One region of the Blautia sp. DFI.1.216 genome, then DNA from elsewhere that is predicted to be linked to it. Evidence: predicted binding sites of a transcription regulator. Region 1 holds the regulator's gene; each other region holds the start of a gene.
What was found. The regulator Rex, encoded in region 1, represses fermentation and respiration genes when NADH is low (regulators of the CRP and FNR family bind a similar motif). The targets are predictions, from matches to a motif close to ATTGTTAANTANTTAACAAT.
Positions count from the first base shown of each region.

Region 2: the regulator Rex is predicted to act here: its motif matches at 2,315-2,334, upstream of LJE11_RS02175 (complex I 24 kDa subunit family protein).
Region 3: the regulator Rex is predicted to act here: its motif matches at 3,133-3,152, upstream of gap (type I glyceraldehyde-3-phosphate dehydrogenase).

Region 1 is NZ_JAJDML010000002.1:7,105-12,303, forward strand. Features, by position in the region: gene LJE11_RS00945 (ABC-F family ATP-binding cassette domain-containing protein) at 1-1,343, opposite strand, end outside; gene LJE11_RS00950 (redox-sensing transcriptional repressor Rex) at 1,604-2,251, shown strand; gene LJE11_RS00955 (bifunctional ADP-dependent NAD(P)H-hydrate dehydratase/NAD(P)H-hydrate epimerase) at 2,341-3,840, shown strand; gene alr (alanine racemase) at 3,918-5,063, shown strand.
Region 2 is NZ_JAJDML010000003.1:108,100-113,298, forward strand. Features, by position in the region: gene LJE11_RS02170 (NADH-quinone oxidoreductase subunit NuoF) at 1-1,686, opposite strand, end outside; gene LJE11_RS02175 (complex I 24 kDa subunit family protein) at 1,683-2,165, opposite strand; gene LJE11_RS20730 (DUF6783 domain-containing protein) at 2,372-2,485, opposite strand; gene LJE11_RS02180 (response regulator transcription factor) at 2,529-3,221, opposite strand; gene LJE11_RS02185 (helix-hairpin-helix domain-containing protein) at 3,232-4,104, opposite strand; gene LJE11_RS02190 (DMT family transporter) at 4,201-4,635, opposite strand; gene LJE11_RS02195 (hypothetical protein) at 4,846-5,199, opposite strand, start outside.
Region 3 is NZ_JAJDML010000005.1:57,394-62,592, reverse strand. Features, by position in the region: gene tpiA (triose-phosphate isomerase) at 1-668, opposite strand, end outside; gene LJE11_RS03350 (phosphoglycerate kinase) at 713-1,906, opposite strand; gene gap (type I glyceraldehyde-3-phosphate dehydrogenase) at 2,065-3,084, opposite strand; gene LJE11_RS03340 (histidinol-phosphatase HisJ family protein) at 3,403-4,221, shown strand; gene LJE11_RS03335 (amylosucrase) at 4,479-5,199, shown strand, end outside.

The sequences.
Region 1 (5,199 bases):
CCGCCGGACAGAGCGGAGATCAGTTTGAATACATCATCCCCTGTGAAAAGGAATGCTGCCAGCATATTTCGAATTTCTGTTTCCGTAAGTGTGGGATAAGCATCTGAGATTTCCTCAAAAATAGTTTTCTCCATATGAAGAACATGGTGTTCCTGGTCATAGTAGCCAATCTGTACCTTGGAACCAAGAGTAAATCTGCCGCTGTCTGCATCAATCAGCCCATTGATGATCTTTAACATGGTGGTTTTGCCTGTGCCGTTATTGCCAATCAGGGCTACACGTTCTCCACGTTTGATCTCAAAGGAGATGTCACTGAAAAGTGTCTGTCCGGGAAAAGATTTGGAAAGACTTTCCACAGTAAGGACATCATTTCCGCTGACAAATCTTGGTTCCAGGGAAATGCGCATCTGATTCTGAATCTCCTGTGGTTTATCAATGCGCTGGACTTTATCCAGCATTTTCTCGCGGCTTTCCGCACGTTTGATGGATTTCTCGCGGTTAAAGGATTTCAGCTTGGCAATGACTGCTTCCTGATGTTTGATATCCCGCTGCTGGTTCAGATAGGCTTTGTACTGGGCGTCACGCAGCTGGGCTTTTTTCAGGGCATAGGCAGAATAGTTGCCACTGTACATACGCATATTTCCTGCTTCGATTTCCACAACTTTTGTTACAACTTTGTCAAGAAAGTAACGGTCGTGGGATACGATAAATACAGCACCCGGGTAATTCAGAAGATAGGTTTCCAGCCAGGAAATACTCTCCATATCCAGATGGTTGGTAGGCTCATCCAGAAGAAGAATGTCAGGGCTGGCAAGAAGCAGTTTACCCAGAGCTACGCGGGTTTTCTGGCCGCCTGAAAGAGTTTCTATCTGGCGTTCGAAATCTTCTTCTGTGAAACCAAGACCTTTTAATACACCCATGATCTCACTTTTGTAAGCGTAACCATTTTCCAGTTCAAACTGGTGACTCAGTCTTGTGTAAGTATTCATCAGGCTGTCCAGAGCATCTCCGGTGGTGGTTTTCATTTCCTGTTCCAGAGAGCGCAGACGGTTCTCCATATCAATAATGTGCTGTTTGGTGGAAATCAGTTCTTCGTAAATGGTATGATGGCCATGAATGTCCTGATACTGGGCAAGGTAGCCGATATTTTTATCTTTGGCAAGTACCACGTTTCCTGAATCCGGGGAGAGCTCATGCATAATGATTCGCAGCAGAGTCGTCTTGCCTGCACCGTTATTGCCGATGAGAGCTGCCTTTTCGCGGTCTTCTATATGGAAACTGGCATCCTTGAGAATGATTTTTTCGCCAAAGGATTTACAGATATTCTGACATGATAAAATCATAGGAATTCCTCCGTTTGTAATTTGTCCGCGTACTATTATAATCGAAAATGCCTGTTTTTGAAAGCATTTTAAGAGATTTTGTCCAGAGAAAAGAAAGCACCGGATGGATGCATGGAAGAAAATATGATATTCCGGGGAATTTTTCAGAATGAAATTGATAAAAAAATACAGAAATATTTGGTCAAAAAGTACAAATTTAATTTGACAATAAAATAACATCTGGGTATAATTGACATAGATAAGCTAAGGAGGGAAAATTTGTGGAAGCTAAGGAAATTTCGAAAGCGGTAATCAAGCGTTTGCCGCGGTACTACCGCTACCTCGGTGAATTGATGGAGGAGAATGTAGAGCGTATATCTTCAAATGATCTTAGCAAGAAGATGCATGTGACGGCTTCCCAGATTCGTCAGGACTTAAATAATTTCGGTGGTTTTGGTCAGCAGGGTTACGGCTATAATGTACGCTATTTGTATACAGAAATCGGTAAGATCCTTGGGCTGGATACTGTACATCCGATGATTATTCTGGGTGCCGGTAATTTGGGACAGGCATTGGCCAATTATGTGGATTTTGAAAAGCGCGGATTTAAGCTGGTTGGTATTTTTGACGTCAATCCTGTACTTGAGGGGATTGCAGTTCGTGGAATTGAGATTCAGATGTTGAGCGATCTTCCTTTGTTTCTGAAGGAGAATGAGGTTGAGATCGCGATCTTGACTCTTCCTAAAATTAAAGCCAAAGAGATGGCAAAGATTTTGATTGATAATGGAATTAAGGCAATCTGGAATTTTGCACATATTGATCTGGATGCCCCGGAGGATGTAATGGTAGAGAACGTACATCTTTCAGAGAGTCTTATGACTTTGTCCTATAACCTGAGTGAGTACAGAAAGGAACATGAAGGGATGTAAGGGATAACTGTGAAACACAAGGCTGTGGTCATCTGATCACAGCTTTTCTCTTGTATGTAAATGTGTTATTGTAAACAGGAGGTGAACAGATGAGAGAGATTGTAACTGCTGTTGAGATGAAAGAACTGGATCATAATACGATTCAGAAAGCCGGGATATCGTCTCCAGTACTTATGGAGAGGGCGGCATTAAAGACGGTTGAGGAGATTGTACAGAGATTAAAGAATAAAGAAAAAGAGAAAATCCTTGTGGTCTGCGGAACCGGCAACAATGGCGGAGACGGATTGGCGATTGCCAGACTGCTTCAGTTGAGAGGAGTCAGAACCTGGTATTATATTGCGGGTAAGGAAGAGAAAATGACTGCTGAAACTGCCGGACAGCTTAAAACAGCAGAATATTATCAGGTGCCCCGGGTGCATAACCTGGATCCGGATGAATATACTACTATAGTAGATGCCATCTTTGGGGTTGGACTGAGCAGACCTGTAGAGGGAAAATATGCAGAGCTTATCAGTACAATGAACCGGGCATCTGCGTATAAAGTAGCTGTGGATATTCCATCCGGGATTGACTCAGATACCGGATTTGAGAAGGGGATTGCATTCCGGGCAGATCTTACGGTTACCTTTGCTTTTCGCAAAAGAGGGCTGTGTTTTTATCCCGGACGCATGTATGGCGGTGAGATCGTTGTTACGGATATCGGAATCTATTCCATACCCGGAAAGAAAATCTGTATGCATCATCTGGAACGTGAAGATTTAAAAATGCTTCCGGAGAGAGTTCCCTATGGAAATAAAGGAACCTTCGGTAAGGTTCTTCTTATAGCTGGCAGCGAAGGAATGTGCGGAGCTGCATATCTGAGTGCAGCAGCTGCTCTGAAAAGCTCTGCGGGAATGGTGAGAATTCAGACCGTGGAGGCCAACAGGATTCCGTTGCAGACACTGTTGCCGGAAGCCATGATCACCTGTGATTTTGATGAGAAAAAAAACCAGGCAATGCTTGACTGGTGTGATGTGCTTGTGATAGGACCGGGTCTTGGAACCGGAGCGCAGAGCAGGGAAAGAGCTCAGTGGTTCCTGGCGAAGGCAGCTGAGTGTAAAAAAACAGTAATTCTGGATGCAGATGGCCTGAATCTTCTGTCAGTCCATGACAACTGGAAGTGTTTTATCGGGGAACATGTGATCCTGACACCTCATATTGGTGAGATGAGTCGTCTGTGCGGAAAAGAAATCGGTAAGATCCAGGATTGTCTGGCACAGACTGCAGCTGATTATGCAAAGGAGTCTGGAGCGGTTTGCGTTCTGAAGGATGCCTGTACTGTGGTGGCAGATGCTTTTGGAGATATGTATTTGAACATTTCGGGTAATGCAGGAATGGCTACAGCGGGAAGTGGAGATGTGTTAAGTGGTGTGCTTGCCGGTATACAGTGTATGTACCTGGCAGCAGAAAAGAAATTTTCTCCTGTTATTCTGGCTGCACTTGGTGTATATGTGCATGGGCTGGCAGGTGATCTGGCTGCTGAAACAGTAGGGCAGCGAGGGATGACCGCAGGAGATATCATCTGTTTTCTGCCGGAAATACTAAGATAGAATATTCATTTTGAGGCAGTAAATCTGTGAAACAATTTGCAGATATTAACATGAAAAAATAACAGAGGAAAATTATTATGAAGAAAGATAGCAGAGTAAAAGCAGTCATTTCACTGGATGCAGTAGAACATAATTTCCGGGAAATGAGAAAAAATATTGCAGAAGAGACAAAGATGATCGCAGTCATAAAGGCTGACGCTTATGGACATGGCGCGGTGCCGGTTGCACATCTCATTGAGGATTATGATTATATCTGGGGATTTGCGGCTGCAACTGCGGAAGAAGCGATTCATCTGCGAGAAGCCGGGATTACAAAACCAATCCTGATCCTTGGAATTGTTTTTGATGAATATTTTCCGGAACTTGTCCGTTATGAGATCCGTCCTGCAGTGTGCGAATATGAGGAGGCAAGGAAACTTTCAGACGAAGCGGTTCTGCAGAAAAAAACTGTACATATTCATATTGCTCTGGACACAGGAATGACCAGGATCGGTTTTGCAGATGCACAGGAAAATGTAGAGGAAATTAAAAAAATTTCAGAACTTCCAAATCTTGAGATTGAGGGTATGTTTACTCATTTTGCAAGAGCAGATGAGTATGACAGAAGTCCGGCTATGGTACAATTGGAGCGGTATCTGGATTTTTCAAGACGCGTAGAAGAGGCAGGAGTGGAAATTCCTCTGCATCACTGTTCTAACAGTGCGGGCATCATACGTATGCCGGAAGCAAATCTGAATATTGTCCGTGCCGGAATCACAATTTATGGAATTTATCCTTCTTCTGAGGTGGAGAGAGATATTGTAAAGCTTGAGCCGGTTATGGAACTTAAGAGTCATGTGACTTATGTGAAGGACGTTCCTGCCGGAGCAGCGATCAGCTACGGCGGTACTTATGTGGCTGACAGGAAGCTTCGTGTGGCAACTGTTCCGGTGGGCTATGCAGACGGCTATTCCAGGCAGCTTTCCAATAAAGGCTGGGTTCTGATCCATGGACAAAAGGCTCCGATCCTTGGCAGAGTCTGTATGGACCAGTTTATGGTAGATGTGACTGAGATTGGTGATGTGAAGAAGGGCGATGAGGTAACACTGATCGGCAGAGACGGGGATGAGTTTATCGGTATTGAGGAGATTGGTGATCTCTGTGGCAGATTTTCCTATGAGTTTGCCTGTGATATCAGCCCGCGTGTGCCGAGAGTCTATATTAAAAACGGGAAAGAAATATAATGTTACTGTTTGCTGAATAGAGACGAAGTGAGCGATAACTGATTTTTATATACCACGCATGTATACACAAGAAAAAGGTGGAAATACTTTATCTTAACCGGACAGGAAATATCCGGCTGATAACAAGGTTTCTTCT
Region 2 (5,199 bases), on a different contig from region 1:
ATGAGCCGCGCACTTTTTATCAACAATATGCTCTACATATTCATCTCTGAAGTTTCTTAATGTGGAAAGTACAGGAAGCGGTGCACTCTTTCCAAGTCCGCAGAGTGAACGGTCCTTGATGAAGTTTCCAAGATGCTCCAGTTTATCCAGATCCTCTACTTCACCCTTTCCGTCTACGATCCTCTCAAGGATTTCAAGCATACGCTTGGTGCCGATACGGCAGGGACCACATTTACCGCAGGATTCTCTCTGGGTGAAGCCCATAAAGAAACGTGCAACCTCTACCATACAGGTATGTTCATCCATAACTACCAGACCACCGGAACCAACGATCGCACCATATTTCTTAACAGAGTCGAAATCAAGAGGTACATCCAGATGTTCTTCTGTCAGACATCCACCGGATGGTCCACCAATCTGAACAGCCTTAAACGCAGCACCGGATTTCAGTCCTCCGCCGATATCAAAAATGATTTCTCTTAAGGTTGTTCCCATCGGGACCTCGATCAGACCTGTATTCTCAATAGAACCTGTCAGTGAGAAGGTTTTTGTTCCAGGTGATCCCTCTGTACCGATACTTCTGTACCAGTCAGCTCCTTTGAGAATGATCTCCGGAATATTTGCATAAGTTTCTACGTTATTCAGAACAGTAGGTTTCGCCCATAATCCCTGTTCAACTGTACGGGGCGGTTTTACACGAGGCATGCCTCTGCTTCCTTCGATAGATGCAGTCAGGGCAGAACCCTCGCCACATACGAAAGCTCCTGCACCACGATTGATATGCATATGGAAGGAAAATCCTGTTCCAAGGATGTCATCGCCTAACAGTCCCACTTCTTCCAGAACTGCGATAGCGTGTTTCAGTCGCGCTACAGACTGAGGATACTCCGCACGTACATAAATATAACCATGCTGTGCTCTTACTGCGTAAGCTGCAAGCATCATACCCTCGATCAGACGGTAAGGATCACCTTCCATTACGGAACCATCCATAAATGCTCCCGGGTCACCCTCATCACCGTTACAAACCACATAATGAACAGGATCAGCCTGGCGTGCTACCTGAATCCATTTCTTACCTGCCGGGAAGCCGCCGCCACCACGTCCACGGATACCGGATTTATCAACCTGATCAATAACCAGATCCGGATCCATCTCAAACATTGCTTTCTCCAGAGCCTGGAAACCGCCGCTTGCTATGTACTCATTCAGAGATTCTGCATCAAACTTACCACAGTTCTTCAAAACAATACGGGTCTGTTTCGCGATAAACGGAATATCTTCCGGTCCGCGGCTTACTTTACCGCCTTTCTGATAAAGCAGTCTCTCGATAGTCTCATTACCCTGAACACTCTTCTCAAAAATCTCCTGGCAGTCTTCGATCTGAACCTTCGTATACTGGATCACATCGTCGCCTTTCTGGATACGAACAAGTGGTCCAAGCTCACAGACACCCTGACATCCTGTTTTCTTTACACCTACATGTGCATCTTTGTCATGAGGTCCAAACTCAATGGTAACTCCCGGAGCATCTTTGGCAATCTCCATGAATTTCTCATAGATTTTCTGAGAACCGGTTGCCACACATCCGGTACCTGAACAGACAAGAATACGACAGTCATAAGAATTAAGTTCTTTCACAGCTTCTTCTCTGATCTGCTCCAATACTTCCTTATTCTGGATCATCCCTGTTCGCCCCCTCTCAGTTTATCAATCAGCTCATCTGCCTTCTCCGGAGTCATTCTCGGATATACCTCTTCATTGACCATCATAGTCGGTGCAAGTCCGCAGGCACCAAGACAGGAAACTGTTTCCACAGTAAACATCATATCGTCTGTCGTCTTCTTTGTCTTTGACAGCCCCAGTTTCTTATAAAGTTCCTCCAGAACCGGTATTGATTTTCTTACATGACAGGCTGTTCCGTCACAGACCTTGATCACATATTTACCTTTCGCATCAAATGAGAAATTCTCATAGAATGTGGCAACACTGAACGCTTTCGCTTCTGTCACACCGATCTGCTCCGCAACATATGTAAGCAATTCTTCCGGGAGATATCTGTACACCCCCTGGATATCCTGCATGATCGGAATCAGTGATGCCGGCTTTTTACCATAGAAAGCAATGATCTCATCCGCTTTCTGATAAAATGACTGATCTAGCATTTCGCACCCTCCTTATACCTGTTTTTCTCTTTTTATTGCACTCTTTACATATTGTAACGTTAATTATATGCCTTTTTCGTCATTTTCACAAGCGCATTTATAGAAATTTTCTAATTTTTTATCATTTTCCTCTATAGATGTTTGTTTTGTTTGTCTGATTTTTATCAACTTTGTTCAATACTAAACCATCTCAGATGTAAACCAAACTAAACTGAATCAAACTGAACTTCCACTCTTTCTCTAGAGCGTGTCTGAAAAAGGCTTTCTGCAAGATGTGCATCACAATCAGTCCTAACAAAAAACAGACCGCATTTTATGATCTTTGTTTCATAAAATGCGGTCTGTCTGTTTCACACGTTCTTTTTATTGAGCCTGGAAATAATATCCGACACCCCATTTGGTGTGTACATATTTCGGTTCACTTGGATTGGTTTCAATCTTCTCACGGAGACGGCGGATATGTACATCCACAGTACGTACATCACCCGGATACTCATATCCCCATACAATGTTCAGCAGGTTCTCACGACTGTAAACCTTATTCGGATTAAATACCAGAAGCTCCAGTACATCAAATTCCTTTGCTGTCAGATTAATCTCTCTACCTGCAATAAATACACGTCTGCCTTCACAGTCCATACGAAGATCGCCCACCTGAATGCTCTTTGCCTTTTCTTTCTCCTCGTGGTCGCTTCCCGCACGGCGCATGATCGCTTTGATACGTGCCTTAACTTCCAGGATATTGAACGGTTTGGTGATATAATCATCCGCACCATATTCAAGACCAAGGATCTTATCCATATCCTCGCCCTTAGCTGTCAGCATCACGATCGGCACATTGGAAAATTCGCGGATCTGCTGGCATACTTCCAGCCCGTCCATCTTCGGCAGCATCAGATCCAGAAGGATAATATCATATTTTTTATCTTTTGCTTTCTCTACTGCCTCTTCTCCATCATAAGCGCAGTCTACCTCCATACCATCCTGTTCCAGACTAAAACGGATTCCTTTTACGATCAGTTTCTCATCATCTACTACCAAAACTTTCCTGCTCATTCGGTTCTCCTTATCCTACTACTATCTCATCTTTTATCTTTGCGAAAGTACCTTCTTTGATACCCTGTACATTCATAATATCCTCTATCGCAGCAAATGGCCCGTTCTCTTCTCTGTAGGCAATGATCGCCTGCGCACGTGTTGCACCGATCCCCGTCAGCGTAGTAAGCTGAGCTTCATCTGCTGTATTTATGTTGATCCTGTTATCCTGAGCGGTCATCCCCGTGTTCTGTCCTGTCCCGGCACTTCCATTCATCTGTCCATCTGATGCCCCGGACATCTCTGCAGGATCCCGCCCCTGCCGCTCCATCTCTTCCTGTGTGAGAATATAAAGCTGCTGTCCGTCTGTCAGAACTCCTGCACGGTTTACACAGGTTAGAGCTGCCTCGGGAAGATATCCTCCCGCCGCCTCAATCGCCTGAAACACCCGGCTCCCGGCTGCCAGCTGAAAAACTCCCGGATTCGCAACTGCTCCGCAGACATCAACATAGATCATCGCCTGCTGCATTTCCTTATCAGAAACTGCTTCTGACCCATTATCTATATCAGCATCTGAAATATGTTTCCCGGAATCACTTCCTGTCCCATTACCTGCATCTGAACCATCTGATTCTGCCTGTTTTTTCCGGAACTCTGCAGAATTGCCACCATCATTCTGTCGGTCCTCTGTATCAGCTTTCTTCTCATCTGTATCTTTCTTCGACTTCTGTCCTGATGTTTTCTCTTCCGATGACTCCGCATCCACCTCTGCCTTTGCTTCCTGCAATCCATCTATCAGAAACTGTGCCTCTCTGCTCTTACATCCTGTCAGTCCTGTAAGAAACAAAGTTCCACATAATATCAGTGTCACAGTATAACAACATCTGTTTTTTATTTTTATCATAAGGGTCCTCCTCTTATTTCTCAGAGTAAGAGTCCCCCTGTCCATAATGCCACCCTTATTGTAACGAAATCTTAATGATTTTACAATAGTAAACTCTTATTTTTGCCACTTAAATATAACAATTCCGGAAATCGCGATCAGCAATCCAAGGATTTTACGCCATTCAAATGGTTCTTTATCTACCCCAAACAATCCAAATAATTCAATTACATAAGCAACTGCCAGCTGCGAAATAACGATCAGCATTGCTGCCCTGGCAGGTCCAAGGGCTCCCATACTCTGGATTACTGTAATGGTAATAAACGCTCCGATCACTCCGCCAAGAAGTGTATATTTATTGTCCACCTGCCAGAGTGCAGCCACACTTTCCCGTCCTGTAAAAAGCCAGGCAAGAACGCAGACTGCAAAAGCCGACAGCTGTACCCATCCGGTTGATACCCAGAGGCTGGTCTGCTTTGTCACCTCCGTATTAAAAACACCCTGAATGCTCATCAGTGCCCCTGAAATCAATGCCACTATAAATCCCCACATAAATCTGCCCTCCTGGATAATATGATCATTCTGCTTACTCCGGTAATCATTTCTGTACCGAAAAGAGGTACTGCCGTTTAGCAGCACCTCTTGTTTTCTTTAGTATTAGTCTATTCTGTTTTGCAGATATCATTCATAAACCGGGCAAATAAATGTTTCGTTTCCTCACATATATACTTCCTGCAACAAATCCTATTTCACAATTTACAGTCAGGCACCCAGAACAGCAGATATCTTAATCTCTTTTTCCGTTTCACTGAGATCAAAATCACCGCCATCTTCCACAATCATATGTACCTCATACAGTACGTCTTCGGATAATGTATCCGGTGTTTCACCATCTTCTGTCTGAATATGCCATTTCTCTGCCGGAACTTCTTTCAAGGTACCATCTGTACCATATGCATACAGCTTCAGAGAACCTGTTTCCCCGGAGATTCCTTTCATACGTATTGCAACGGTCGTATTCGGATGTACGTTCTCAATTGTGATCGTATTCAGCCATCCTTCCACATCTCCCTGGCCGCCGTCTGCCGCAAATTTCTCCTGGCTTAACACATTGCG
Region 3 (5,199 bases), on a different contig from region 1:
AATAAGTCAGGTGCTGTTGCAGGATTTACAGATCCGCCATACTGGATACGGATTGCTTCTGCTGTTGCTTCATCATAGATTTCAGCGATGCATGCACGAATACCTGCGCATACTTCCTGAGCCTGCTCAGTTGTAGCTGTTTTACCTGTTCCGATTGCCCAGATTGGCTCGTAAGCGATAACTGCTGTCTTAGCCTGATCTGCTGTAACACCCTGGAATCCAACTTTAACCTGCTGACGGATGAAATCCATTGTCACGCCCTGTTCTCTCTGAGTAAGAGTTTCGCCACAGCACATGATAGGTGTAATTCCATGTTCGAAAGCTTTGAGAACTTTCTTGTTAACATCTTCGTTTGTTTCTCCGAAGTATTCTCTTCTTTCGGAATGTCCAAGAACAACATATTTAACTCCGGCATCTACGAGCATTGCAGGGGAGATTTCTCCTGTGTATGCACCTTTCTCTTCAAAGTACATGTTCTCAGCACCAACCTGGATGTTTGTTCCCTTAGTAGCTTCTACAACCGGGATGATATCGATTGCAGGTACGCAGAATACTACGTCTACTTCATCGTTAACTACTAATGGTTTTAATGTTTCTACTAATTTAACGGCTTCGCTTGGTGTCATGTTCATTTTCCAGTTACCAGCGATAATTTTCTTTCTTGCCATGATGATTTATCTCCTTAGTATCCCTGTGGGATGTTATTATATTCTTATTTATCGTTTGCTGCTGCAACACCCGGGAGTTCTTTTCCTTCCAGGAATTCAAGAGATGCACCGCCACCTGTGGAGATGTGTGTCATCTTGTCGCCATAACCAAGGATGTTAACTGCAGCTGCAGAATCACCACCACCGATAATAGTTGTGGCATCTGTTTCAGCAAGTGCTTTGGCAACAGCTTCTGTACCATGAGCGAAGTTTGGCATTTCGAAGCAGCCCATCGGTCCGTTCCAAACAACTGTCTTAGCATCTTTTACAGCGTCAGCGAAAAGCTTCTCTGTTTCCGGTCCGATATCCATTCCTTCCCATCCGTCCGGAATCTCACCACGTTTAACAACCTGGATATTACAGTCATTAGAGAAGTTATCACCGATTCTGTTATCTACCGGAAGAAGAAGTTTCACACCTTTGTCTTCTGCTTTCTTCATCATGTCCAATGCATACTGAAGATAATCATCCTCACAAAGAGATGTTCCGATATGTCCACCCATAGCTTTTGAGAATGTGTAAGACATACCACCACCAATGATAAGAGTATCTACTTTATCAAGAAGGTTATTGATTACAGAAATCTTGCTGGAAACCTTAGCTCCGCCAAGGATAGCAACAAACGGTCTCTCAGGATTGTTCACTGCATTTCCAAGGAAATCGATTTCCTTCTGCATTAAGTAACCAACAACTGCTGTATCAACATATTTGGTCACACCAACATTAGAGCAGTGTGCTCTGTGAGCTGTACCAAATGCATCATTAACAAATACATCACAAAGAGAAGCAAGTTCTTTGCTGAATTCGTCTCCGTTCTTTGTTTCTTCTGCGCGATAACGTGTGTTTTCAAGTAAGATAACATCTCCGTCTTTCATCTCAGCTACTGCTGCTTTTGCGTTAGGTCCTACTACTTCAGGATCTGCTGCAAACTTAACTTCCTGTCCTAATAATTCGGAAAGACGTTTTGCAACCGGTGCAAGAGATAATTCCGGTTTCGGCTCTCCCTTCGGTTTTCCAAGGTGGGAGCAGAGAATAACCTTTCCGCCGTCAGCGATCAGCTTCTTGATTGTAGGAAGAGCTGCAACCAGACGGTTCTCATCTGTGATCTTTCCATCCTGAAGAGGAACATTGAAGTCACATCTTACAAGAACTTTTTTGCCTTTTACATTGATATCATCAACAGATTTTTTATTCAGCATTTGTGGTGCCTCCTTAATAATATTCTTTAACAGTTACTGCATATCTGTAAACAGTAACTTATTGATTTCCTGCTGTCATTCCAGACCACGCGAAAAGGGTCCGGTCCAAATCAGACCGGACCCTTCGTTGGAGTCTATTCCTTTACACTTACTGAAAATTAAGCGTTCAGTAATTTACCAAAGTGTTTGATTGTACGAACCATCTGGCTTGTGTAGGAGTTCTCATTGTCATACCAGGAAACTACCTGTACTTCTGTTGTGCCATTCTCAAGTGGAAGAACCATTGTCTGAGTAGCATCGAACAGAGAACCAAATCTCATACCAACGATATCGCTGGATACGATTTCATCTTCGTTGTATCCGAAGGATTCATTAGAAGCTGCTTTCATAGCTGCGTTGATCTGTTCTTTTGTTACGTTTCCTTCAACAACTGCTGTTAAGATTGTTGTAGAACCTGTTGGGGTAGGAACACGCTGAGCAGATCCGATAAGTTTACCGTTCAGTTCCGGAATAACAAGACCGATAGCTTTAGCAGCACCTGTGCTGTTAGGAACGATGTTAACTGCAGCTGCACGAGATCTTCTTAAATCACCTTTTCTCTGTGGTCCGTCAAGTGTCATCTGATCGCCTGTGTAAGCGTGGATTGTGCACATAATACCGGATTTGATTGCAGCAAGATCATTTAATGCTTTAGCCATTGGAGCTAAGCAGTTTGTTGTACAGGAAGCTGCGGAGATGATGTGATCTTCTTTTGTAAGAGTTTCATGGTTTACATTGTAAACGATTGTCTTAAGATCGTTTCCAGCCGGAGCGGAAATGATAACGTGTTTAGCACCTGCATCGATATGAGCCTGAGCTTTGTCTTTGGATGTATAGAATCCTGTACACTCAAGAACTACGTCTACACCGATTTCTCCCCATGGAAGTTCAGCAGCGTTAGCTTTTGCGTAAATTTTGATTTCTTTTCCGTCAACTGTGATGGAATCTTCTCCTGCTGTTACTGTATCTGCAAGAGCATATTTTCCCTGTGTTGAATCATATTTTAATAAGTGAGCAAGCATTTTAGGAGATGTTAAATCGTTGATTGCTACGATTTCAAATCCTTCTGCTCCAAACATCTGACGGAATGCAAGACGTCCAATACGTCCAAAACCATTAATTGCAACTTTTACTGCCATGATAAAATTCCTCCTATGAATTAAGTGGTTAATTATGGTAATCCTTTGTTTGTTAAAGAATCATCAACCTGTAATGTATTGTACATAATTCTAAACAAAAATTCAAGACCATTTTCCAAAAAACAGATAAAAATTAAGTAAAAAATGTAAATTATATGTTATACTGTGTATACAGTGCTTTATGAATACACTGATCCGGGCCTGTAATTGTGATATTTCAGGTGCAGATATATCCATTTAAGAGGACACAGTATTCATTTATAATATATCACACGCAAATATAACAGTACTGTTTTTACAGAAGAAAGGACTGAAATTATGGACAGACAAATATTGTGGGATTGTCATATGCACTCTTCTTTTTCTGCTGACTCGGATACGCCTATGGAAGTTATGATCCATCGCGCTGTTGAAACGGGACTACAGGGAATTACTTTTACGGAGCATCTGGATCCGGATTACCCTGTTACTCCGGACAATCTGGATTTTTCTCTGAATATTCCGGCTTACAAAGAAAAGCTGGCTGAACTTTCAGATATATATAAGGATAAAATTCAGGTACGTTTCGGAATTGAACTAGGACTGCAGATGCATCTGGGAGAATATTTTGACTCACTTCTCTCTCAGACACCTTTTGATTTCGTTATCGGTTCATCCCATCTTGTCCATGGGTATGATCCTTATTACCCGGAATTTTTTGAAGGACGTAAGGAATTTTTATGTTATATGGAATACTTTGAATCCATTCTTGAAAACATTTCCGCATATGACGGATTTGACGTTTACGGACATATTGATTATGTTGTCCGTTATGGTCCTAACAGGAACCGGGAATATTCTTACGGACGGTATAAAGATATTCTGGATGAGATTCTGAAGAAACTGATTTCCATGGGAAAAGGCATCGAACTTAATACCGGCGGATATCATTATGGTCTTGGAGAACCCAATCCATGTACTGCCGTAATAAGGCGCTATAGAGAACTTGGCGGAGAGATCATCACCATCGGAGCAGATGCGCATACTCCGGATAAAATCGCCTGTGCATTTGATAAAGCTGCCAGTGTACTGGAAGCCTGTGGTTTTCGTTACTATACAATCTTCAAAGACCGTAAACCGGAATTTATTTCTCTGTAAAACGTGTCAGTACTTGCCTATATGGCAGTTCCTATAATATAATATTACATATGATTTCAGAAGCCCAATTTCCAAACTGCTCCAAATACTGTTTCTCTGATCTGCATCATAGCTGATCATGATAAAAAACTGACAGCAGATATGGAAATTGCAGCTTTCTGTATATATTCGTAACTGTCCGGTGTCTCCATATTTATGTTTTATATGTCCCGACACTGCCCGGTTACTGTATTTTTCATAAACCAGGGAGGAATATTATGGCTAAAAAAAGACTCCAGAAGAAACGTTCTTCATCAACAATCAGAAAGCAGGAATCAGAAATTTTACAAGTGACTACTTCCAAAACTGAGCCTGTCAGAGTTGAAACTTCTAAAGTAGAACCTGTTAAGGTCGAGACTTCCAAAGTGGAACCTGTTAAGGTCGAGACTTCCAAAGTAGAACCTGTTAAGGTCGAGACTTCCAAAGTAGAACCTGTTAAGGTCGAGACTTCTAAAGTAGAACCTGTTAAGGTCGAGACTTCCAAAGTGGAACCTGTTAAACTGGACGTTCCTGTTGATCTTACTTTATATAATGAACGTTTTCAGAAACATTATGATGAGCTGAAATGGTTATATTGCGAATTATATCAGGATCGTGATGATGTCATGACATATCTGCATGATCTTACTTCTAATATGGAAGCTTTCTATAACAGCAGAAATTCAGCATTAAAGGCATCTGATAAAAAGCGTGAGGCTGATCCGGACTGGTATAAACGCAATGACCTTGTAGGCATGATGATGTATGTAAACAATTTTGCACATACTTTAAAAGGTCTGGAGGAACATCTGGATTATGTGGAAGAATGTAATGTCAATTATCTTCATCTGATGCCTCTGCTCGCATCTCCGAAAGGAAAAAGTGACGGTGGTTACGCAGTAGCTGACTTCCGCACAGTGCAGCCTGAGCTTGGTACTATGGAGGACTTTTCAGAGCTTA